2 regions of the Paenibacillus sp. FSL R7-0340 genome follow, and region 1 is predicted to be linked to the other one. Evidence: riboswitches for the same ligand, from Rfam matches in the RefSeq annotation. Region 1 holds a riboswitch; the other holds the start of a gene.

Region 1 (6,153 bases):
CTGTATCAATATTTCCGCTATCTACGGAAGCATCCGTTTTATGTATGTTTTTATTGCGGTCAAGCCGATAGAGAAGCCCTTTTTTTAAACCTGTTATGAGAATGGCCGGAATATCGTAATTCATTTTAATCATCCCGTATAGAAATCTGATCTCTAGATGCGCCCGATCATCATTGTCATGTTTGGCAATATCCAGCTTCAATCGAATACGAGAGAGCAGAATAGCCAGCACAAGTAATATAACGACGATGATGGCGATACTGATCCATTTCCACACTGGCGAGTCCTCCCTACCTTTTTGCTATAGATATCATGGCAAAAATAGTATGACCGTTCGCCGGAAAATCATGCATCTTAAAATACCAACAGCCAGCCCCCAACTACGTGAGGACTGGCTGAATGTTTGAGCTTTTACATAAGTGAGCCGCAAGATCCGGAGCAACTTTATTGGGATTCAAGATCCAAATCGTTGGCCGCAGGCTGGCTGTTCTCCAGACGCTCGAACAATAATTGAGTCTCTTCCTCCAAATTGTCCGAATCCTCGAACAGCTCCGGTTGCGGTAGATCTGCCAAAGAGCCCAGACCGAAATAATCCAAAAATGATTTCGTCGTTCCGTACAATATTGGCCGTCCGATGGCTTCAGCTCGACCTTTCTCTTCAATGAGCTCCTTGTTGACCAGTGTATGTATGGCCCGCTCGGATTTGACACCCCGAATCTCTTCGATTTCAACTCTTGTAATGGGCTGGCGGTAGGCAACAATGGCCAGCGTCTCCAAAGCAGCTTGAGACAGTGAGGCACGTGCCGGAGAGTATGCGAGCTTTTCAAAGTAAGGTGCATGTTCGGATAAAGTTGCAAGCTGATAATGACCGGCAATACGGACAAGTTGCAAGCCCCTTCCCCCCTGCTCCATGTCCTGCTTCATATCTTCCAGGCACTGTTCAACCAGCTCTTGCTGCTGCTCTACAATGTCGGCGATCTGCTTGGTGGACAACCCTTCCTCTCCTGCGAGAAACAGCAGTCCCTCAATAATTGATTTCAGCTTCAGATAATCCATTAACCCGTAAATCCCCTCTCCACTCCATTACAATATCATCGAAAAGCTTCTCCTGATAACAGAAAATTTGTTTCATTTTCATCAGTTCAAGGATAGCCAAAAAGGTCACAACCACCTCATGCCGATACATATCCTCATGCATCAGCTTGGAGAACAGCAGCCGTCCTCCGTTCCCCAGCATCTCTAACGCCCCGATAACTTGCCGGATACGGTCCTTGACTGAAATTTCGTCTCGATGAACACGGGTTACCGTCGTACGTCGTTCTGCTTTGCGCAAAGCACGCTGAAAGGCCGCGACCAAATCGCTTGCATGCAGCCCATGCACCGGATTTGCGGGTTCAGTGGGCAGGAATGCGCTTAGATCTTCTGGCTCCTTGCCATAAATTAGACTCCGCTCCCACTCACGTTCACTTAGATGGCGAGCAATCCCTTTATATTTACGATACTCCACCAGCTTGCGGACCAGTTCCTCACGTGGATCATAATCCTCTTCCTCATAAAAATCCAAATCGTCATATTCCATCACAGGTGGCTTGGGAAGCAACAATTTACTCTTAATAGATAAGAGCGTCGCCGCCATCACCAGAAACTCGCTCGTAATGTCCAGTTCCAGCTCCTGCATACTGTGCAAAAAAGCCATATACTGATCAGTAATATCGCTAATCGGGATATCCTGAATGTCGATCTCGGCTTTATCAATCAGATGCAACAGTAGATCCAGCGGACCCTCGAATGTTTCCAGCTTGTAGTTTACGACTGTCAATGTGCTTCCCCCTGCCTTACTCCAATCATCATTCAACAATACCTTTCCCTATAGCACTTATGCTCTACGTTATCAATCCCTCTTTCTGTAGTATATACGTCATCGCCTTGCTTAACAATCCAATCCCTTTTCACCTTGCAGTTTATACCGTTCTATTCAGCTATTCCTATAATTAAAATTGCTTGCCGAGATTGGCCATTTCAATCGCAGCCAATGCAGAATCCCAACCTTTATTACCAGCCTTCGTACCTGCTCGTTCAATAGCCTGTTCAATGTTTTCTGTCGTCACTACCCCAAAAATAACAGGCACTCCCGTTTTCAGGCTGCTTGCTGCCACACCCTTGGCCACTTCATTGCAGACGATATCATAATGTGAAGTAGAACCACGGATGACCGTACCCAGCGTAATTACGGCATCATATTTGGCGCTTGCAGCCATTTTTTGTGCAATCAGTGAAATTTCAAATGCACCCGGAACCCAGGCTACATCAATTTCATCTTCCTGCGCACCATGTCGTTGAAGGGCGTCAATTGCGCCGCTTAACAGCTTGCTCGTAATAAACTCATTAAATCTGCCCACCACAATACCATATTTTAAACCGTTCGATACGAGATTACCTTCTAGAAAACGTGCCATGTTTAATCAACCTCTCATAGTTTAATTATTTAGGGACTTCGGATAATACTTCAGATTTACTTGGAACTGAGATGTATTTTTACAATGACAAACGACGACGGTAGTCCACCAAATGCTGAATACTGATCAGCTTCAATTGATGTCGCTTGGCGACCACTGCCAGATCAGGCAGGCGGGCCATTGAGCCATCTTCCTTTATAATTTCGCAAATGACCCCAGCAGGCTTGAAGCCACTGAGTCGGGCCAGATCAACAGCCGCTTCAGTGTGACCAGCACGCTGCAAGACACCACCATCGCGAGCAATCAGCGGGAACATGTGACCAGGCTTGCGGAAATCACTTCCTGTGACTGCTTCGTCTGCCAAGGCGCGTACAGTCAAGGAGCGCTCGGCCGCTGAAATACCCGTTGTTGTCTCCATATGATCTACCGATACCGTAAAGGCAGTACCGTGGAAATCTGTATTTTGCTCTACCATAGGATGCAATTCCAAAGCTTCGGCTCTTTGTCGTGTGATTGGCACACAGACCAACCCGCGACCTTCTGTAATCATGAAATTAATGACCTCAGGCGACGCTTTTTCAGCCAAAGCGATAAAATCGCCTTCATTTTCGCGCTGTTCATCATCCACTACAATAACGACTTTACCGTTTTTTAAATCCTCCAACGCTTCTTCGATGGAATCCAAACGAATCTCTTCGTCATGTTCCAACTCGCCATGCTCCATGACGTTTGCCATTGCACTTGTTTGGCTACCTCTATCCATAACACTTTCCTCCTTATGTCTTGTGCCACGAATGCTCCTAAACAGGCTTACCATTCAATATCAGGCAAAGCCGTGTTTCGCCAAATAGTCCAAACTGAGAGGAGCTTTTTCTACTCTCTCCGCCTCCGCTGCACCTCTGTAATTTAAAAGCTGTTCTACATATTTGCCCAAAATATCACATTCGATATTGACGGTATCCCCCTCACGTTTGGCTTGTAAGGCCGTTTCGGATAAAGTGTGGGGAATAATGGATACGGCAAAGGTATCTCCCGTACGCTGTGCGACTGTGAGGCTGATACCATCAATTGTGATTGACCCTTTGAGTAGAATATATTTAAATAATGTTTGATTTTTAGGCTCAACTTCGAACACAACTGCATTCTGGTCTGATGTCACCCCTCGAATCGTTCCCGTCCCGTCCACATGTCCTTGCACGATGTGTCCTCCGAACCTTCCACTCGCCGTCATCGCTCGCTCCAGATTGACTCGGCTGCCGGATCTCAACTCTTTCAGATTAGTGCTGCGAAAGGTTTCCGGCATCACATCAACCTTAAAGTCTTTCGAACCAATCCGTATCGCCGTCAGGCAAACGCCATTAACCGAGACACTGTCTCCTATTTTCAAATCGCCCAACACCACGGAACCCGAAATCCCCAGCACCATCGCTTCACCGCTTTTGGAAATAGTTTGAATGCGACCCACTTCCTCAACTAATCCGGTAAACATGTCTTCACTCCTTTCCACTACATTTCAGTTTATCCCTAATTCATCAGCTATAAGCGCAAAAAACCCCCAGTTCGGATTCAATCCGTCATGGGGGTGATGAGAGTCACATTTGTAGTATACAAGCGCAGTTCATATGCATCTTAAGACGACATGAAATCATAGGTTTGCCAATAGAAAGCATGACTGAGGATACAACCAAATACGCTCAGAACACCCATCAAAAAGAAAGCTTAAGCAAGCTATCGCCCGATGCTGTCCTACAACGAAATAAGCCGTACGCACAATTGGGTATGCTAAAAATCGGCACATGTCACGTCATGCACATGCGCTTCGTATCCTTCTCCCATCCAGACTATACTGTCGGTCCCGGATTTGCACCAGGTCCACCTTCTGCCGATCATTCAGCATCCGGGTCACGGACTAAGCCATGCTGTTTCTCACAAAAACGATCCACAAACATGTCATCACCGCCGGTGGGGAATTTCGCCCCGCCCCGAAGGATCTTGCTCTTATTTAATTGAATTAACATTAAACTTGTTACGTATATTAGCACCGACTTCTAAAAAAAGCAAGTTATCTAATAGAAGCGCCTGCTTTGGTTTTGACATATTGGCTGGAGAGTTCTTCAAACCAGGTTTTATCATTCATATGAAGCGCCAAGTCAATCAGATCGGCCAGTTCCTCGACTCCCAACTCTGTTGCATGATCAAAGGTAATTACGGCTGAAGCAACAGGTCCCCGCCCTTCCTCAGAACATGCCTCATAATCCAGTCGCACATCAACATGTCCGTCAATAAACTCGCATTTCAGAAAATAAATAATTTCACACATTAAAATGGGGCGTACCTGTGTTTCTAACACGCAATCCATCACCTTGGCAGAATAGTGCTGGTTCGTCAGCGTGAATTTGTGTTCTGTCGCTGCCAGCGATGCCCGTCCAAAATCGTCCGTAAATTTTAGTTCTACTGGCTTGATGTTCATAACCTTAGGGATCTGCTTCTTTATAATTTCGATTATTTCAACTGTATTCAGCTTAATCATTACCTGCACCTCATTGCATCTTAAAATTCAGAAGAAAACTTTTTAACGTGCCTCTTATAGGCCTCCACTCCTATATCGGAAATCATTACCTGTTTTTTTATGCTTCAACCCATAAACGACAAAAAAGATTCTTTGCGCAATAAGCGCAAAGAATCTTGATCGAACCACTACAGTAACAGCGGCTAACAATGCTAATCGATGATTATGCAAAAAAACAGAATTATAGCTCTGAAATTTCATGTTTCTTTTTCAGGGTAGTCCAGCGACGCTCAATCTCCTGCTCAAAGGTAGCCAGCGTAGCCTCTTCCTTGAGAAGATGCTTCGTTTTACCCATTAATTTCAACCATTCTGCAGCTGGAATCCGTTTTCCCTTGTCTTCCGGATTATACGTAATCGTCGTACTGCCTTGCTCTATTTCGTACAAAGGAAAGAAACAGGACTCGACTGCGGCGCCCACAATGCTGGTGCCCAGTCTGTCTTCGGATTTCCAATTCAGCGGGCAGGCGCACAGGATCTTACCATAGGCCGTACCCACGTTGTTCGCATACCATTGAGCTTTGGCTGCTTTACGCAGCATATCCTGCGGATGACTTTCAGCTGCTGTAAAAGCATACGGAATGTTACAAGCAGCCATGATTTGCACGGTATCCTTGTGATGCCCTTGCTTTCCTTTTTGCATTTTCCCTACACCCGACGTACTGGTCATGTGACCGAGCGGAGTGGAGTACGATTGCTGTGAACCTGTATTCATGTACCCTTCGTTATCATATTCCAGCATGATCAGCTTATGATTACGCAGAGCCGCACCAATCGCAGAACCCATACCAATATCCATTCCACCGTCACCACTGATCATGATAAAGGTCGGATCGTCCGACATCTCAATTTCATTGCGGCGCTTCATTTCCATATAAGCTTCCAGCGCTCCCGAAAGTGTAGCGGCCCCGTTTTGAAAAAGATTGTGGATCATCGGTTGTTTGTGTGATGTATATGGATACCCTGTCGTCGTCACATATACGCAGCCTGTCTGGAACAGCACGACAATATCCCCTTCAATACCTTTGAAAAACAGTTCCAGCGCAGACAATGCCCCACATCCTGGGCAAGCCCCGTGACCTGGTGTAAGACGGCGTGGTTTGCTCGTCAACGACCGCAGGGGTGGTACCT
Region 2 (6,153 bases), 2.2 Mb from region 1:
GACGATGACATCCAACTTTTTCTGAAGGGCCTCTTGGTTGGTACCAATGGAATCAGATTTGATTTCAGTGGTAAGCACGTCCAGGTCTTTCATAATGGGCGCTACATACTGATTGACATTGCTTCGGATCAGATACAGATTCGTGTATACGGAACCGCCCATTTGCTGACTGAGTTGTGTCGTAGCCCCCTGATAGGAAAAGTACCCGATAAGTACGCTCGGAATCAATAACACAGCCAAAAAAGATATTATTAATCTTGTCCTCATTAAATAAAACTGCTTGAGAAACCTGTTCCACCACGGAACTGTTTGTTTTGTTTTAGTCATAGTTATTGCTCCTCTGTGTCTGATGATCACTACATTGTTTTATTCGACAGAAACCGACGAATTTTATAGATGTAATCTTTGAGAAACGAGGAATAATTGCATGTTTTAGACACTTTTTTCGGAAAATAGGTCTAAAGAACTATGATTTATATGAATACGAATACATAAAAAGCCAAATCAGAGATGCAAAAGCATCTACACAATTTGGCTTGGGTGAGTCATGTAAGGGACATTGAACTGTTAATTTTTTTGCTGACGTGAAATCATAAAGAGCGTAATCCAGATGAGCATAAAACCAGTCAATTGCGCTACAGTGACAATTTGCTGAAATGCGATCCAGTTAATCACGACACCAACCATGGGAAAGCTTAATTCTGCCATCGTAGCATAAGACGCTTTGGTCGTACTTAAGCCTTTGTAATACAGCAATAAGCTAAGAAGACCCGGAAGCAATGCCTGCAATAGCAGATTGATAATCACAGCTGCGCCCGCCCATGTACCGGCAGGCATATTCCATGGCGCATGCTCTACAGAGGTGAGGACAATCAGCAGAGGGAGCGCGACCATGAAGCGGAGGGAGGTTACCGTTTCATATTTCATTGAACGAAGCAAGTAACTTCCCATGACTGTCGAACCGCCCCACAGAACTGCTGCACCGAGTGCAAGTAGACTACCGACCTGGACAAAATCACGAACATGTCCGAAGGGGAGCGACCAACCGAAGGTCAGAAGATACGTCCCGAACAGAGCGACGACAATTAATAATCCAAAATGACGCGGCAACATTTCCTTCAAAATAATACGAGCTAGAATAATAGCGACCAAGGGTTGAAGCTTCTGGAGTAAGAGTACAGCATTCAAATCACCATTGCTGAGTGCCATGGTGAAAATTACGCTGGCCAGAGCCGAGCCACCCCACGAGACGAACAAAATAGCGAAAACTTGACGAAGCCGTACCGCTTTGAGCTCCTCACGATGCTTCCACAACATCGGTGTCAGAGCGAGGAAAAGCAGCACATGCTCCATTAGTACAATTTGTGTTGAAGTAAATGACTTTAACAAAATAATACGAAACAGCGGGTCTGCGCCCCACAAGGCTGCTCCAATTGCGACCAGCCAAAAACCACTTTTCATGTGGGAGCTACGATCAAAACCTTTGGATGTTAGTACAGTAGAAGATTGACTCATACTCAATTAGCTCCTTGCGAATACAGGACCGGTGGCACAAAAACCCCCGTCCATGGCGAATGGCCATGCAAGACGGGGGTTGATCAAATAAACTTGCCGCTTTATGCAAGTTAAATGAAGTTACTGCAAAACCAATAACGCAGTATTCATCCACTTCGCGGCATGTTGATATTTCGATCTTCTTCCATCCGGACTTTACCGTCGGCTTTGGCATCTCACCAAATCAGTCCGTATCCTGTTGCCAGATACAGAGTCGCGGGCTTAGCTCCATGAGCCATACCGCCGGTTGGGAATCTCACCCTACCCCGAAGATCCTTATTCCGTTTTTAATTTCTCCTATAGGATATACCTGTTTTAGAATGAAGTCCAGTGAAAAATGTGTGTATATCGAACAATGATTTTCATCTGTTTTTTGAAAGCGCTCTACGAAATTACATATTACGAGGTAATATCCTTATACTCAATACGTCGAATCGCCGCATAAGCCACAAGCATTCCCAGTATAGAGAAGCCGATTTGCACGGGGGCTATGGAGCTAAGTGTAGCGCCGTTATTATTGGAGAAAAGCAATGCTACAATCAGGATTGAGGTCACAATGGTGGTGGGTACAGAGTATCTTCGCATCCCCATATACAGCGGAACCAGTCCCATAAAGCTGGCAGCAACGGCATTGATTAACGTCCGTGCTGATTGTTGCCCCAGTATGGAAAGAGTAAGGTTATCCGGTACAATCAAAACAAACTGGTTGAGCAGATGAATAGCAGCCGTAATGATTATTTCCGAAATAATAATGGACAAGAACGTGAACAGTAATACGACCAAGAGTTTGGCGATCATCAGCTTTTGACGATGAATCGGATACATGAACAAGATCGTAATCGATTTGGACTTAAATTCCCCGACGATAAAGCGGCATAGGAGAACGGAAGCAAACACAATAAATGTAGCTCTTACAAAATTGTCTATTAGATCCAATAGTTGAGTGTACTGTGTGAATTCAGGTATTCCTTCACTTTGACTTTCCAGCGCAATAACACAGAGCAGCCCAAGAATGCATGCATTGGCGATCAGGGCTGAACGGATATAACCCGTCAGATGGAATTTTTTCAGCTCCAACTGCATCAATTTAAGCATGGAGATCACCTCCGTTTAACAGGCGAAAAAAGTAGTCTTCCAGCGTGCTGCTTTTCTGATGAATGGAATCCACCTCTATATCATTTAAGATGAGCGTCTTCGTAATTTGTTTCTGCGGTACATTTGTATCGTAAATACGTATACTCTGTTCATTTATCACCTTTATATTATTCAGGCTCAAATGATGGGAGAGGACGTAGGCCGCCTTCTTACAATCGTTGGTCGTAAATTCGATGTATTCCGTATTGGTTTCCCGCATCTGCTCCATCGATACTTCCTCAATCAGTCGTCCGTGATTAATCACGCCCACCGTATCCGCAATCTGCTCTATTTCCGCTAAAATATGACTGGACACGAGCAGGGTCATCCCATATTCCTTGCATAGCATGTGGAATAGTTGGCGGATTTCCTTGATTCCCACTGGGTCCAGACCATTAATGGGTTCATCCAAAATGAGTAGCTCTGGCTTAGTCGCAATAGCGCGGGCAATCCCGAGACGTTGTTTCATTCCTAGCGAAAAATCCTTTACCGGCTTGTCATCTGCATTTCGCAAATTCACTAATTCCAGGGCATCCTGAACAGCCTGCTTATTATAGTAGCCCATATATTCACAATGAAGTTCGAGATTTTGCTGTGCCGTCAGCCTGTCATAAAAAATCGGGTATTCAATAATTGAACCCATCCGTCCGAGCAGATGATACGACTTCGGCGTTAATTTTTCACCGAATAATTCAATTTCACCCGATGTCGGCTTGAGCAGATTCGTAATCATTTTCATTATCGTCGTCTTGCCTGCCCCGTTAGGACCGAGAAATCCATAGGTTTCTCCCTTGCGCACATTCATACTGACTCCCGCTACAAGTTCGTTGCCCTTCAGGGCCTTGGTCAACTGATGTGTACGTATTACGTAAGTCATGGGTGTTCTCCCTTCGTATACTGCTGATAATTCAAGGATAAAGGGCAAAATGTTCATTTTTCTTTCGTGATTCTTACAAATTTATTAAGTTGAGCATGTTTAGTTCGACTAATAGTTGATTTTCTTCAATGTAAAAGAGAAGACCGTCCGCTCATATGGTCTACTAGTTAATTGAATTTCTCCGTTCATCGCTTCAACCAGGCGTTTGGCAATCGTAAGGCCCAGTCCGCTGCCTTGTACCGCCTTATTGCGGGAGTCCTCCAGTGTGTACATGCGTTCAAAAACCTTGTCCTGCTCAGATTCCTGTATGCCTTTCCCACGATCCCATATCTCGATACACACCGTATCCTGCTGTTCCGATAGAGCCAGACCCAGCGTCCGTCCGTCTGCCCCGTAGCGAATGGCATTCGAGATCAGATTGTTCAGTACCCGCCCAATCGCTCCTTCGTTCCCCAAGGCATGAATGGGGTGCTCTGGGATCTCAATATGCACAGTAAACCCCTGTGCGGTCAGCAGGTCATAAAACTCCAAAATGCTGCGTCTGCACAGTTCTCCCACTTCCAGTCGAGTCAATGGAATATCCGTATCATTAGCCTCCAGCTTCGCCAAGCTAAAAAAGCTGCCGATCAGCTCAATCGCCTCGCTTGTCTTTTGATGAATTTTGGATAGCAGCTTTATACGTTCTTCTGGCAAAATAGTCGGATCGCCATCCAGCATCTCGGCATATCCAAGCACAACCGTAAGCGGGGTCTTGAGATCGTGGGAAATGTTCGAAATCATTTTGCGCATAGCGATTTGGCTACGGTTGTAATCGGCAGACACTCTGAGATTCAAGTCCAGTAGTCGGTTAATTTCCGTCATGAGTCGTTGCAGTTCAACGTCACCTGTGACATATAGCAGCTTTTCCGCATGATTCACCGTCACGATCCGCTCTAGTAGGGTTCGGATATCCTTTATTTTGCGCTTATAGGCCACACGCTCCCGCCAAAGCCATACTATAACGATTGACATGATGAGGACGATAATCCATTGAGAAATGTTTTCGATGTTCATATCAACCATTCTCCCATTTGTAGCCAATGCCCCATAGCGTTTTAATGTGGACAGGATGAGAGGGATCTTCTTCGATTTTCTCACGCAGGCGGCGAATATGGACGTTAATCACGTTCTCGTCGCCCATATAATCGTCTTTCCAAATAAATCCGTATAATTGTGCTTTTGTAAATACCCGATTCGGATTGGCTACAAACAGCTTCAAAATATCGGACTCTTTGGCTGTTAGCTGAATTTCATTTTCATTGCGTATGACTGTAAAATGATCAAAATCTATGCGCAGACTGCCGTAGGTCAAAACTTGTGCTTGCGGCTGTTCCTCCTGCTGTTGCTGACGGGCATATGTAGTAGATCTGCGGATCGCGGACTGAATACGAGCGGTCATTTCCAGCATTGAAAAAGGTTTGGCAACATAATCGTCTGCCCCAAAGCCCAGTCCAAGCGCTTTATCCACATCGCTGTCCTTGGCTGACATAATCAGAATAGGTACGGCGCTGTGGGTACGGATTCGGCGGATCACCTCCATACCGTCCACCTTCGGCATCATCAAATCCACCAGTACCAGATCATAGGTATGACGTTCAAAGGCAAGAAGCCCCTCTTCCCCGTCATAGGCAGTGGTTAGACTGTATCCTTCCTTAGTGAGTGCTTTGAGTAGCATTTCGGCGATGGATAGATCGTCTTCAATAAGTAAAATATGCTGTGACATAGGTGTGGAACACCCCTAATTTTTAGATTAAGCTCGCGTGACGAACTGTACCTGAATTATATAGAGCAGTGGAGGGGATTTCCATAAAAAATATCCAAAGAGAAAATTAATGTGTCTGGTAATATATCATTCCCCTATATTATACTGAAAGAGTTTATAATCGGATGTTTGGAATACGGTGTTATAATATCCGGGACATGCCTCATGTAAGAGACTAGGTATGTCGAATCACGCTGCGGTACAGGACCGTCAATAAAGGAGAGCAACGATGTTTGTTATACGAGGAACACAAAAACTGCTGAAGGAATGGGAGACTGAACCACTTCAAGTTGATATTTATCCGCCTTTGAATAGTTGGCATGCCAGCTTGTTTTTACTTAATCGAAGAAAAAATATAGTGTTTATGCATGATATATCCCGCTTAAGCATCACGCTTTTTGGGATTAAGAAATCGCAGTACAACAACCTGCCAGTTCTTTTTGTGCAAGCTTTGAAGGAATTAATGATCAGTGAAGGCTTTGATGAGAAGATTGTAAAGGCATACACACAGGAAGGCGAGCAGATGCTGGCTACGACGACGAATAGTCATAGTGTAATGGGAACCTTGGATGAGATTATTTTTATCATGAAGGAACTGGATATGGAGCATGGGTGCGAGCTGGAAAAAAACCAGTGGAATAACCGGATTGTTTTCAAAACTGTTGAATACAAGTACCCTGTTGATGTTTTTAAAGAAATGCTAGAAAAGCATTATAAACTAGAGAGTATTTGAGAAATTTATGATTTTACCGAAATTAAGTTCCATTTATTCCCTCTGTCCTATATA

Evidence for each region. A riboswitch is a leader RNA that binds a small molecule or an ion and turns the genes downstream of it on or off. The one in region 1 is predicted to bind FMN.
Region 2: another riboswitch for FMN. It lies ahead of MKX59_RS21350 (DMT family transporter); the one in region 1 lies ahead of ribE (riboflavin synthase).

What each region holds. Positions count from the first base shown of each region.
Region 1 covers NZ_JBBOBY010000001.1:2,606,930-2,613,082, reverse strand. The annotation lists gene MKX59_RS11520 (DUF2953 domain-containing protein) at 1-277, opposite strand, end outside; gene scpB (SMC-Scp complex subunit ScpB) at 445-1,056, opposite strand; gene MKX59_RS11510 (segregation and condensation protein A) at 1,025-1,819, opposite strand; gene ribH (6,7-dimethyl-8-ribityllumazine synthase) at 1,992-2,456, opposite strand; gene ribB (3,4-dihydroxy-2-butanone-4-phosphate synthase) at 2,536-3,219, opposite strand; gene ribE (riboflavin synthase) at 3,280-3,945, opposite strand; FMN riboswitch at 4,277-4,450, opposite strand; gene MKX59_RS11490 (IDEAL domain-containing protein) at 4,519-4,986, opposite strand; gene MKX59_RS11485 (thiamine pyrophosphate-dependent enzyme) at 5,207-6,153, opposite strand, start outside.
Region 2 covers NZ_JBBOBY010000001.1:4,762,560-4,768,712, reverse strand. The annotation lists gene MKX59_RS21355 (methyl-accepting chemotaxis protein) at 1-327, opposite strand, end outside; gene MKX59_RS21350 (DMT family transporter) at 568-1,515, opposite strand; FMN riboswitch at 1,688-1,832, opposite strand; gene MKX59_RS21345 (ABC transporter permease) at 1,954-2,649, opposite strand; gene MKX59_RS21340 (ABC transporter ATP-binding protein) at 2,642-3,565, opposite strand; gene MKX59_RS21335 (sensor histidine kinase) at 3,674-4,618, opposite strand; gene MKX59_RS21330 (response regulator transcription factor) at 4,620-5,327, opposite strand; gene MKX59_RS21325 (DUF6933 domain-containing protein) at 5,596-6,099, shown strand.